4 regions of the Pseudobacillus sp. FSL P4-0506 genome follow, and region 4 is predicted to be linked to each of the others. Evidence: riboswitches for the same ligand, from Rfam matches in the RefSeq annotation. Region 4 holds a riboswitch; each other region holds the start of a gene.
The links. Region 4 has a riboswitch for S-adenosylmethionine ahead of MKZ02_RS21815 (hypothetical protein). Riboswitches for the same ligand answer to the same signal wherever they lie in the genome.

Region 1: linked by a shared signal. The riboswitch ahead of metK (methionine adenosyltransferase) and the one ahead of MKZ02_RS21815 (hypothetical protein) in region 4 are both predicted to bind S-adenosylmethionine.
Region 2: linked by a shared signal. The riboswitch ahead of MKZ02_RS16595 (O-acetylhomoserine aminocarboxypropyltransferase/cysteine synthase family protein) and the one ahead of MKZ02_RS21815 (hypothetical protein) in region 4 are both predicted to bind S-adenosylmethionine.
Region 3: linked by a shared signal. The riboswitch ahead of MKZ02_RS06880 (methionine ABC transporter ATP-binding protein) and the one ahead of MKZ02_RS21815 (hypothetical protein) in region 4 are both predicted to bind S-adenosylmethionine.

What each region holds. Positions count from the first base shown of each region.
Region 1 is NZ_JBBOOI010000001.1:1,532,867-1,536,075, reverse strand. Features, by position in the region: gene MKZ02_RS07570 (gamma carbonic anhydrase) at 1-435, shown strand, start outside; gene metK (methionine adenosyltransferase) at 462-1,661, opposite strand; SAM riboswitch class I at 1,806-1,965, opposite strand; gene pckA (phosphoenolpyruvate carboxykinase (ATP)) at 2,200-3,209, shown strand, end outside.
Region 2 is NZ_JBBOOI010000001.1:3,351,345-3,354,553, forward strand. Features, by position in the region: gene MKZ02_RS16595 (O-acetylhomoserine aminocarboxypropyltransferase/cysteine synthase family protein) at 40-1,338, opposite strand; SAM riboswitch class I at 1,439-1,549, opposite strand; gene MKZ02_RS16600 (competence/damage-inducible protein A) at 1,638-2,882, opposite strand; gene pgsA (CDP-diacylglycerol--glycerol-3-phosphate 3-phosphatidyltransferase) at 3,175-3,209, opposite strand, start outside.
Region 3 is NZ_JBBOOI010000001.1:1,419,557-1,422,765, reverse strand. Features, by position in the region: gene MKZ02_RS06890 (MetQ/NlpA family ABC transporter substrate-binding protein) at 1-89, opposite strand, end outside; gene MKZ02_RS06885 (methionine ABC transporter permease) at 110-778, opposite strand; gene MKZ02_RS06880 (methionine ABC transporter ATP-binding protein) at 771-1,796, opposite strand; SAM riboswitch class I at 1,882-1,996, opposite strand; gene MKZ02_RS06875 (hypothetical protein) at 2,080-2,421, opposite strand; gene MKZ02_RS06870 (thioredoxin family protein) at 2,576-2,878, opposite strand; gene MKZ02_RS06865 (toprim domain-containing protein) at 2,880-3,209, opposite strand, start outside.
Region 4 is NZ_JBBOOI010000001.1:4,332,393-4,335,601, reverse strand. Features, by position in the region: gene MKZ02_RS21820 (pyridoxal phosphate-dependent aminotransferase) at 1-969, shown strand, start outside; SAM riboswitch class I at 1,075-1,185, shown strand; gene MKZ02_RS21815 (hypothetical protein) at 1,266-1,808, shown strand; gene MKZ02_RS21810 (aminoglycoside N(3)-acetyltransferase) at 1,789-2,601, opposite strand; gene MKZ02_RS21805 (anthranilate synthase component I family protein) at 2,757-3,209, shown strand, end outside.

The DNA of each region.
Region 1 (3,209 bases), 2.8 Mb from region 4:
GAAGAAACAAATATTTGGTTTAATACTTCTATTCGCGGGGATGTAGCCCCGACTGTAATCGGCAAAAAAGTGAGCATTCAGGATAATTCTGTATTGCATCAAAGCCCGAACAACCCGCTTGTTATTGAAGATGAAGTCACAGTCGGCCATCAAGTTATTTTGCACAGCTGTAAAATTAGAAAAAAAGCTTTAATCGGTATGGGTTCCATCATTCTTGATAATGCAGAAATTGGTGAAGGAGCATTTATCGGGGCCGGTAGTCTTGTTCCCCAGGGAAAAGTCATTCCTCCTCACTCCGTGGCATTTGGCCGGCCGGCAAAAGTGATTCGCCCAGTGAATGAGGAAGACAGAAAAGATATGGAGCGCATTGTCAGAGAGTACGTAGAAAAAGGACAGTACTATAAAAGCATACAAAAAAAGCCTGAAGACCGTTAAAGAGTCTCCAGGCTTTTTGCTGCTTATTAATTTGATGCCTGATCTTTTAAGATTTCAGCTTTGTCTGTTCTTTCCCAAGGAAGATCCACATCTGTACGACCAAAATGTCCATAAGCGGCTGTTTGTTTATAAATTGGACGACGCAGTCCAAGCATATTAATAATGCCCGCTGGACGCAGATCAAAATTATTGCGAACAAGTTCAACAAGCACATCTTCAGAAACCGTTCCTGTGCCGAACGTATCGACAGCAATTGAAACAGGCTGAGCTACACCAATCGCATAGGCGAGCTGGACTTCACATTTATCAGCAAGGCCGGCCGCAACAATATTTTTTGCTACGTAACGAGCTGCATAAGCTGCTGAACGGTCTACCTTTGTTGGATCTTTACCGGAGAATGCTCCGCCTCCATGGCGTGCATAACCACCGTATGTATCCACGATAATTTTCCGGCCTGTTAAGCCCGCATCTCCTTGAGGTCCGCCGATAACAAAACGGCCTGTTGGATTGATAAAGAACTTTGTATGTTCATCGATTAATTCTGCAGGGACCATCGGGTCAATGACATGCTCGCGCAAGTCGCTTTGAATTTGTTCAAGCGCAACTTCCGGATGATGCTGTGTCGAAATAACAATTGTATCGATTCTTACTGGCTTGTCGTTTTCATCATATTCAACTGTTACCTGAGTTTTACCATCTGGACGTAAATACGATAACGTTTCTTCTTTTCTAACTCTCGTTAATTGACGGGATAATTTATGAGCCAATGAAATCGGGAGCGGCATTAATTCTGCTGTTTCATTACAAGCAAAACCGAACATTAAGCCTTGGTCACCCGCACCAATCGCTTCAATTTCTTCATCGCTCATTTGGCCTTCACGTGCTTCAAGAGCCACGTTCACACCCGCTGCAATATCAGGTGACTGCTCATCAATGGATGTCAACACACCGCATGTATCGGCATCAAAACCGTATTTTGCACGAGTGTAGCCAATTTCCTTAACTGTCTCCCGAACAATTTTATTAATATCCACGTACGAAGAGGTTGTAATCTCCCCTGCTACGAGTACGAGTCCAGTTGTAACAGATGTTTCCGCTGCGACACGCGCATTTGGATCTTTTGATAAGATTTCATCTAGGATAGCATCGGAAATCTGATCGCAAATTTTGTCCGGATGCCCTTCAGTGACTGACTCTGAAGTAAAGAGACGACGATTTTTAGTCATGAAACTTCCTCCTTAAAATGATCAACTTACTGCCGATCGATAATGGTACGGTACTCATTTCCCCTAAGTTTACCCTTTTAAAATAAAAAAACCCCTCCTGAAATAAAGAGAGGAAAGGTTGGTCTTATCAACATAGGCCTTTCACTCTTATCGTTCAAGGTTTGCCCTTGCTGCAGGTTAGCACCTTTGTCTTGAGTACAAACTTATATTGTATAAGTGCCGGCAGTCGATATAACTACCAATCACAATCAAGCAGGTTGCCGGGCTTCATCGGGCCTGTCCCTCCGCCAGCTCAGGATAAGAGTATCCGTTCAAGGTTACATCATACGAAATCCGTTCGACAATGTCAACTGGTTTCGTATAAAATCTCTTCATTTTTTCGGTTTCTTTTATAGGAAATCGGACAATCTGTAAATAAAAAAAGTCGCAAAAAAATAAGTGAATAGTATAGACTATTAAATGTAATGTGTTATACTATTTTTGAACAAATAATGCGATAACAATTATTTAATTTCAGATAAAGGATGGTTATTAATTTATGAAGACTGTAAGTGTTTCAAGTGAAATTTTGGAACTTTTAAAAGGTGATAACGTAACAATGCAGCCATCTGTGCCGCAGCTCGTAGAAAAAGTACTTAATCGTAAAGAGGGCGTGTTAACTGCTTCTGGAGCAGTATGTGCTGAAACGGGAAAATATACTGGCCGTTCTCCTAAAGATAAATTTATCGTTGAAGAGCCTTCAGTAAAGGACAAAATTGATTGGGGACCGGTTAACGAACCAATTTCCCCTGAAGTCTTCGATCAATTATACACTAAAGTGATCAATTATTTAAAGGAACAAGAAGAATTGTTTATTTTCAAAGGATTTGCAGGGGCAGATCCAACCCATCGTTTACCAATTCAGGTGATCAATGAATATGCATGGCATAATCTGTTTGCTCATCAACTTTTCATTCGTCCAACTGAGGAAGAATTAAAAGATCATCAAGCAGGCTTCACAATCGTATCTGCTCCGAACTTTAAAGCAGACCCTACAGTAGACGGAACAAAATCAGAAGCATTTATTATCATTTCTTTTGAGCGCCGTATCGTTTTGATCGGTGGAACGGAATATGCAGGAGAAATGAAAAAATCGATCTTCTCTGTAATGAACTACTTGCTTCCTGAAAATGATATTCTGTCTATGCACTGCTCAGCCAACGTTGGCTATGAAGGTGATGTGGCCCTATTCTTCGGTCTTTCTGGTACAGGGAAAACAACTTTGAGTGCAGACCCGAACCGCCGCTTAATCGGCGATGATGAACATGGCTGGTCTTCTAATGGTGTATTTAACATTGAGGGCGGCTGCTATGCAAAAACAATCGGCCTTTCCCGTGAGAAGGAACCACAAATCTTTGATGCCATCCGTTTCGGCTCGGTTCTTGAAAATGTAGTGCTTGATGAACAGTCTCGCATTCCAAATTACGATGATAACACCCTGACAGAAAACACGCGTGCCGCTTATCCGCTACAAGCAATGGATAACATTGTTGATCCAAGCGTAGCTGG
Region 2 (3,209 bases), 980 kb from region 4:
TTTAAGCCTGTCATATTCTTTATTTAATAAGGAAAAGCGTTAAGCTTCTACAGCTACGCCAGTCGCTTTTTCAATCGCCTGATTCAAGTCAGCAATCAGGTCCTCAGTTGACTCCAGTCCGATGGATAAACGGATCATTTCTTCTTTCGTACCCGATTTTGCTAAGTCTTCACTGCTTAATTGCTGATGTGTGGTAGAAGCCGGGTGAATAATGAGTGACTTGCCATCCCCCACATTGGCAACATGTGACCACAGTTTAATGTTATCAATCACTTTTTTACCTGCTTCGCGGCCGCCTTTAATGCCAAATACAACAATAGAACCAAACGTATTAGCCAAGTATTTCTTCGCTAATTCATGAGATGGATGATCCTCCAAGCTTGGATGAGATACCCAATCTACTGCCGGATGATTTTTCAAATAATCGACGATAGCAAGCGTGTTTTCATGATGGCGCTGAATACGTAAATGCAACGTTTCCAGCCCTTGAAGCAACAAGAAAGCGCTATGGGCACTCAAGGAAGGGCCAAAATCCCGTAACAACTGTACGCGTAATTTGATAGCAAAGGCTGGGCCTTCCAGGTCCGCAAATCTTAAACCATTATAAGATTCATCCGGCTCCGTAAAGCCAGGAAACTTTTCACTGTTCCAATTGAATGTTCCTCCATCTACTACTATACCACCGATGACTGTTCCATGGCCGCTGATCCATTTCGTAGCGGAATGAACGACAATGTCGGCCCCTCGAACAAGCGGATTAGCTCCGTAAGGAGAAGCAAACGTATTATCTACAATGAGCGGAATACCATTTTCATGAGCAATATCTGCCACCTTTTCCACATCAAGCACATTCAAGGAAGGATTTCCGATAATTTCTCCAAACAGAGCTTTTGTTTTTGGAGTGATCGCTTTGCGGAAATTTTCCGGATCAGTAGAATCAACAAACTTTACATTAATCCCGTATTTAGGAAGCGTATTGGCAAAAAGGTTATAGGTGCCTCCGTATAAATTAGCTGCCGCTATAATTTCATCGCCCGCGTGAGCCAGATTAAGAATTGAAAAGGAAATGGCAGCCATTCCTGATGAGAGCGCCACTGCTGCTGCTCCCTTTTCCAATGCAGCCACACGCTTTTCAAACACATCTACTGTCGGGTTGGTAATACGCGTATAAATATTTCCTGGCTTTTGCAAAGCAAATAGGGCGTTAGCATGATCTGTATCTTCAAATACATAAGAAGTCGTTTCATAAATCGGAACGGCACGGGCGCCAGTAACCGGATCCGGCACTTGTCCTCCATGAAGTAAAATTGTTTCTTTGTTCCACTGTTCGTTTGTCATCATTAATCCCTCCCAATTATTAAATAAAGCGCTAGTAACCTGAAGAATAACTAAAAAGCCCTCTTCTGTTGTAAGAAGAGGGCTTTATTATAGGATCCTCCTCTTATCTCTCAGGCACATACGCCTGCAGGAATTAGCACCGTTTCAGACAATTTGTCTGAAGGTTGCCGGGCTTCATCGGGCCTAATCCCTCCACCGCTCTCAATAAGAGTACTTCTATTTAATTGCGTAACTCATAATCTCTTGGTTTTTATTATATAGCATAGCGATCAGAATAGTCAATAATATTCCGAATGTTTTCACTTATCTCCAGCAAGCTCAGCCAACAAATAATGACACCCATACTTAACTGAGCGCTTTCTAATTCCTTCGCGGCTGCCTACTAATTGGAGTTTAAATACTTTTGTTTCCCTGTGCTTTGAAGCAAGACCAATCCATACAGTACCAGGCGAGTGTCCTTCCGATTTATCCGGTCCCGCCACTCCGGTAAAGCTAATACCGAAGTCAGCATTCAAAAGACTGCGGACATTTTCCGCTAATTCAATAGCACACTGTTCACTAATGGCACCATAACTTTCAAGCGTTTCTGGCTTCACTTGCACGAGTTTTTCCTTTGCTTCATTGGAGTAGCAAACAATCCCGCCATTAAAGAAAATGCTCGCTCCGGGAATAGCTGTCATTTCACTTTGAAACAATCCCCCTGTTAAGCTTTCAGCTGCTGCTAACGTATGAGATGTTTCCTTTAAGCGCTCCGCTAGCTCACGGGCAATGGACGTATCATTATAGCCATAAAAGTATTCCCCGACCCGGCGAAGAATTTCCTCCTCTGCTTCTTGTATCATCTGTAAGGCGGTTTCTTCCGATTCGTGTTTAGCAGTGATTCGCAGTGTTACCTCTCCATCACCAGCAAGCGGGGCAATCGTCGGATTTTGTTGTGCGAGTAACAAATCCTCTACTTCTGTTTCTAAAGCAGATTCTCCAATACCAAAAAACCTTAATACGCGTGACTCTATTTTTTCAACTTTTTCAAGCACATCTAATAGCGCCGGCTTTCCATAGCGGACAAACATCGGCTGCATTTCCCGGGGTGGCCCAGGCAAAAGCATATAGAAATGATTCTTTCCTTTTACCATCATCCCTGGCGCCATGCCATGATCATTCGCTAAAACGAGACAGCCCTCCATGACCAGGGCCTGTTTTTTATTGTTTGGTGTCATCGGGCGCTTCGTTTTTACAAAGTAGTTTTCAATACTTTTTAAGGCCTCTTCGTTATAAACAAGCGGACGACCAATATGAGCGGCAATTGCTTCCTTTGTTAAATCATCCTTCGTAGGACCAAGCCCACCTGTAAAGATTAGCAAGTCCGCTCTTTTTTCCGCTTCCTTTATTGCATCGAGCACACGGCTACTATTGTCCCCAACAACCGTATGATAGTACACATTCACCCCAATTTCCGCTAATTGCTGAGAGAGAAACTGGGCGTTTGTATTTGTAATTTGCCCTAACAGCAACTCGGAACCAACTGCAATAATTTCTGCATTCATTTTTGTCATCCCTTCTCTTATTCAGGCCCTGTTAAAGATGAATATTGTTTTTTCGATAGTTGATTGTAGCAGAAGAAAGTGTCTTTAGCGGAGAAAGTGAGTCCTGGTAAGATGGCGCACAGACCGCCAGCGGAAAGCGTCCGCCTGCAGTATAAATCAACAAGCAAGTAATGGAACAGGGGCCTTTATTAAAAATAAGGCTGCTCCATAAGCAGCCTTATTTTATATAGTATCGTGGTAAATTTTAAATACTATAAACACAACGGGGCTTACTTTGGAGCAACCTTTTCTTTTACTTTGAATGTTTAAACACGCCACGGTTAAGAT
Region 3 (3,209 bases), 2.9 Mb from region 4:
TTCTCATCTTTCTTATCATCTGAGCCGCCACAGGCAGCCAACGCAAACACAACTACTGCAGTTAACAAAGTAAGCAACCACTTTTTCATCTTTCTTCCCCTCCTAAAATTTATCTTTTATCTAACTTATTAGTAATAAGATCACCAATCAATTGAATCACAAACACAATGATTAAAATAATAATCGTAGCAACCAAAGTGACATCATTCCGGCTGCGCTGGAATCCATCCAGATAAGCAAGATTCCCCAGACCGCCAGCTCCAATCACACCTGCCATGGCCGTGTAGCCAACCAGAGCGATCGCTGTAACAGTAATCCCAGAAACAAGCGCTGGCATTGATTCAGGAAGCAGTACTTTAAAGATAATCGTACTCGTTTTTGCTCCCATTGCTCGCGCTGCCTCAATGACTCCTTTGTCAATTTCACGCAGGCCGATTTCAACCATGCGCGCATAGAAAGGAGCTGCCCCGATGATAAGGGCTGGCAGTGCCGCATTTTCACCGATCATTGTACCGATAAGCGCTTTTGTAAATGGAATTAATAAAACAATCAATATAATGAAAGGAATGGAACGAAAAATATTAACAAAAGCAGAGACAATGCTGTAAATTACTTTATTGCTCCATATATTTCCTTTAGCTGTCAAAAATAACAGCAGACCAAGGAGTATGCCCAAAATAAAGGTAGCCACCACGGATATACCCGTCATATAAAGGGTTTCATTTGTCGCTTCCCACATTTTTTCCCAATCAACATTAGGGAACCATTGTTCAAGCATGATGGATCACCTCCGAGCTGACTTCTTGCTTGTCGAGATAGGCCACTGCTTGTGCCACTTCCTCTGGTTCACCCGTTAAATGAACGAATAGTGAACCATACGCACCGTTTTGCGTCTGCGACACTTTCCCTTGGACGATATTTACCGCTATGTTAAATTGACGGATTAAATTCGTAATGATTGGCTGCTCTGCACTTTCACCAATAAAAGTAAGCTTGACTACCTTGCCATTTGGAAACTGTTCAAGCAAGTGCTCTATGGTTTCTTTTGATTCTTCTGGCTCGGTCACTTGTTGAACGAACCGCTTTGTAATTGGCTGCTCGGGCGATTTGAAAACGTTGAGCACCGAACCAAGTTCTACGACACGGCCTGCTTCCATTACTGCCACCCGATGGCAAATTTTCCGAATGACATGCATTTCATGAGTGATGAGCACAATTGTTAATCCAAGACGTTTATTAATATCAACAAGCAGATCTAAAATAGCATCCGTTGTTTGCGGATCAAGTGCTGAGGTAGCCTCGTCACACAACAGAACTTTCGGGTCATTTGCGAGCGCCCGGGCAATACCGACGCGTTGCTTCTGTCCGCCGCTCAATTGTGAAGGATAAGCGTCTTCTCTTCCTTCCAAACCAACTAATTTAATCAACTCATCCACTTTCTTAAGGCGCTCTTCTTTCGACACACCCGCAATTTCTAGCGGAAAGGCAATGTTATCTCGCACCGTTCTTGACCAAAGAAGATTAAAGTGCTGGAAAATCATGCCGATCTCCTGGCGCGCCTGACGCAGCTCGCTTCCCCGGATTTTTGATATCTCCCGGTCCGCAACAACAACAGAGCCCGAAGACGGATTTTCAAGACCGTTCAGCATCCGGATAAGTGTGCTTTTCCCAGCTCCACTGTAACCAATTACACCAAAAATCTCGCCTTTATCTATCGTTAAGTCAATATTATCTACTGCTGTCACTTTTCCATTTTTTGTGGAAAAGACTTTTTTTACATTTTTTATTGAAATCATGCGGCGGTTTTCCTCCATTCCACCCGAAAAAATAAAAAACCTTTCTGCAAAATGAGCAGAAAGGTGTTCTTTAGTAGATTCCTTTCTCTCATCTCCCAAAGCAAAACGCTTTGTGTGAATTGGCACCTTTTCAACAAGCGCTCGCTGTTGACGGTTGCCGGGCTTCATCGGGCACATCCCTCCACCTCTCTTGATAAGAGCTGTATGCAATATGTTGTTCTTAATGGATTTGATTTTATCATTATTCTACGAAAATTGTCAATTATTCTTTAAAAAAATGTTTTTATGCTGTATCAAACTTTTCATAATAAGGGCGGCATAACCAAAGGAACGATTCAAACCAAAGCTTAACCCGGTAAAATCCTGACACCTCGACTGCCCCCATCGCTTCATACAAGCGCAGCTGACCCTGCCCCTCTAAGAGCGGTTCAAGCCCACCCCTCAACCGTAAATGCCAATGATCCGTGCTGCTATTTGAAAGCTGCATTCCCTGATGGCTGATCACGAGCAGCCAGCTCTCACTTTCTCCTACCAGCAGCACGTGTACAGGTTCGAGCGGGAGCAATGGCCAGATATGCGTTCTACCATGGCAAGCTGCCTGTACAGCTAACAATTTCTCTTTCATTTTATTTCCCCCTCTGTTCGCTTTAGCTTTACTTAATAACTTCCAAGCAGAGGAGGAAATCTCCTTTATTAATTACTCGACAAAGTGCGCACTCATTCGCATATTTCGTCAAACATGCCTATATAAAAAACTGCCTCCCTGTAGGAAGCAGCAATCATATATATTGACTTAACTTCTCATATATATGAGGAACCGACTGAAAGGCATAAATCTTTTCCTTTAATTCCCCTTCTTTAAATATAAGCAGACATGGGACACTTTCAATCGCATGATGAATCGCAAAGCTCTCATGATAATTCACATCCATGCGGGCCCATATAAAGCCGTTGTCTACCTTCTCGACAACGTCGACCATCTTTCCAGCTAATTGGCACGTTCCGCACAGCGGTGTATACGCATAGATGGCTACTAAGTGATTCGTCCTGATTAATTCGTTTATATTTTGTTCCTTTTGCATTTCATCCATCCTTTTGTAAAAACTCCCCATGTACATCAATGTTGGCACTTAATAATACAGAAGCCAGATGGCGGTAAGGAGCAGTAGCGACTTCTTTATAGACACGGTCAATGTATAAATGGTGAGCTTCGGGAAATTCACGGATAAATTGCTGACGCAGCTTTTCCCCGGCGCGGTCTGCATCAACAAGGATATATACATCTTGTCCTTCCAAGCTTTCAATTAACTCATCCAGCCGGCTCAGCCCGATTGTTCCATTCGTACAAATGATGTCCACCGGCTCATTTACAATTTCTTGTACTTTCTTCCGATCCGAAGCCCCTTCTACAAC
Region 4 (3,209 bases):
AAAGAGGCCTGTGCCGAGTTTTATCAGAAAGAGTATGGGGTAGAAATAGACCCTGCCAGGGAAGTAGCCCTTATTATCGGCGGCAAGGCAGGGCTTGTTGAGCTTCCACAATGTTTGTTAAACCCAGGTGATGTAGCGCTTGTACCCGATCCAGGCTACCCGGATTACTGGTCAGGCATTGCTCTTGCCGGCGCAGAAATGTATATGATGCCGCTAAGAGAAGAGAATGGTTTTCTTCCCCGGTATGAAGATGTTCCTGAAGAGATATTGAAAAAGACAAAGCTGCTGTTCATCAATTATCCCAATAATCCAACGGGGGCTATGGCGGACGCCGCTTTTTTTGAGGAGACTATTCAGTTTGCTAATCAGCATGGGATTTGTATCGTTCATGATTTCGCTTATGGAGCGATCGGTTTTGATGAGAAAAGGCCGGTTAGCTATCTTGAAATTGATGGGGCAAAAGAGATCGGCATCGAAATCTACACAATGTCAAAAACGTACAATATGGCAGGCTGGAGAGTTGGATTTGCTGTTGGCAACCCGAGCGTGATCGCCGCTATAGATTTAATTCAAGATCATTTACACTGCAGTTTGTACGGCGGCATTCAGGAGGCTGCGGCCGCGGCTTTACTCGGGCCGCAAGATGAGGTGCATAAACAACAAGCCATGTATGAAAAGCGCCGCGACTTACTCATTAATAGCTTGAATGAAATTGGTTGGGAAGTGACAGCACCGGAAGGGTCATTTTTTGCATGGTTAAAGGTGCCAGAAGGCTATACCTCTGAAGGATTCAGTGACCTTTTACTTGAAGAAGCAGGCGTCGCGTTTGCACCGGGAATTGGCTTCGGCGAACGCGGGGAAGGGTATGTCCGCGCTGGATTGGTAGCTTCAGAAGAAAAGATCAAAGAAGCCGTGCGTCGCATTTCGCAACTTTCTATTTTTAAAAATCAGGTTGACAATCGATTATAATCATGTAATAATTCGTATGAATTAATAAATTAATGCGTAAATTCAGAGTATAAATAGAATTTTACTTCAGCCAGCTTAAGGCTGATGAATTGAATAGAAACGAATATCTTATCAAGAGCAGGTGGAGGGACAAGCCCGATGAAGCCCGGCAACCGACCCGTATGTATACATGCAGGCACGGTGCTAATTCTTGCAGCGCAAGCTGACAGATAAGAGAGTGGAATAGCTACCAAACCTCTTCTTATCTGAAGAGGTTTTTTATTTTGTTTTTATTGTTAAAAAGGGAGGAATGGAAAATGACAGTGACAGACCAGAAAGGACTTGCAAAAGATCGCATTTTAGAATGGACTATATCAGCAGAAAGTTTTTTAGAAACAGCTAGCGTTCAACAGAACGAAAGTATTTTATGGATAGGATCAGCTTCAACTCCTTCACTAACAAGATGGGTGAGTGAAAGAGCTCAGATTACTGTAATTTCTCCTTCCCTTTTTACTTCTAAAAAAAGTCAATTCGATGTAGCAGCAGCTCAGCTTGGCATCCATTTTTTGGATGAGGGAGAAGAATGGCTGAGAAAAAGTTTTCATTTACTGAAGCCGGGAGGCCGCCTTATCATCGATTTAGCCGAAGCCATTACACTGGAGAACATAGAGGGAAAAAATTATATTAAAAGCCTCCCCGATTATTGGGATCTTTTAAGAGAAATTGGATTTGAAGCAATATTTGTTCAACAGATAACAGTCCGTTCCCTTGCAGAAGCAATGGAACAGGGATGGATAGAGCTGACAGAAAGAGCGATGTTCCCGGCTGTTGTGAATCGCTTTATTGCTTTGAAAGGTTAGTAAGATAACGAGCCGTAAAGTCGATGAGTGGTCGGATTTCGATAAGCTTGCAAGCGGCTTGAGCAACTGTGCCATTTGTCATTGTGTGTTCCTTCTCGAAGGCTCGGCCAATTTCATTAAATTGTTCAGAGTTTTCTTCAAGCTCCATATAAGTTTTCCAAATGCGCTCACCATTTTCTAGTATGGCTGAGCCTTGCTCAAAAGCTTTACGGCCGTCATCTGCCCGAAATTCACCAAGGTGCATAGCTGTACACGTGCTGTAATCCGTACCGATAAATAAAACGGATGCATCAAGATCATATAACCTTGCAAGCGGCGATTGCTCTCCAAATGCAAAGTCAATCGAGTGGTTATCGATAATGAAGGAAGCATATTTTCCCCAGGCTGTAAATGAGCTGGAAGGATGGAGGCTCCGTTTTACACCGGGAAACGTACGGAATAATTCCGCGATACGCCCCATACCAACAGTAGGAGTGATATCTGGTAAATAGGCAGGCATAAAATACCGGATACCTGGCCACCACTCTTCGGGTACAGGCGGATTTTGCCAATATTTTGGATCGGTATTATGAGTAGTCTGCGAAGGCATAACAATTGTCCCGCTATTCGAAACAGCGGCCATTAATGCTTGAATGACGGTAACTTCTCCACCAGCTATCCATCCGAGTGAGCGCAGGGAAGAGTGTACCATAACAGTCGAACCAGGTTTTATTCCAAGAGAATGAAGGTCTTTTTGCAATGTCTCTGTAGTAATGAATGATTCTGTTTGTTGAACTAAACGATTACCTGTCATCAGCTTCCTCCGTTATTTTCATCTATTTTCTTCTATTATAAAAGATAGAGATGACCATGCATAGGAGCTGCAACAAAAATACTATTTCCATGCTTTTTTCTTTCCGCTTTGTCTAGTATGATGAAAAAGACTAAGAAGGAAAAGGGTGAAAACCAGTGAATGAACGACGAGTGTTTTCTCGAACGATTCCCTATAATAGCGAAAAGTTTTTTCATCAATATAAATGGCTAGCTGGGGTGGAATCCCATCATGTTCTTCTCGAAAGCGGAAGGGGCGGGCGTTATAGCGTAGCCGGGTTGTCGCCGCTTGCGGTTGTTTTTTCAAATGAGGAGGGCATTGAAATTCAGACTGCCGGTCAAACAGAAAAAAGAAAAGGAGTCCCGCTTCCAGAGCTTGAAAGTTGGTTAAAAACATATCAGCTGCCTAAGCAAGAAGGCCTGCCTGATTTCCAGGGGGGGGCAATCGGTTACATCAGTTATGATTATGTTCGTTACATTGAGAAATTACCGAATTGCGCTGAAGAAGATCTGGGATTGCCGCTTCTTTATTTTCAGATCTTTGAGGAGTGGGCTATATTTGACCATCAGGCAAAAACACTCTGGTTGCTC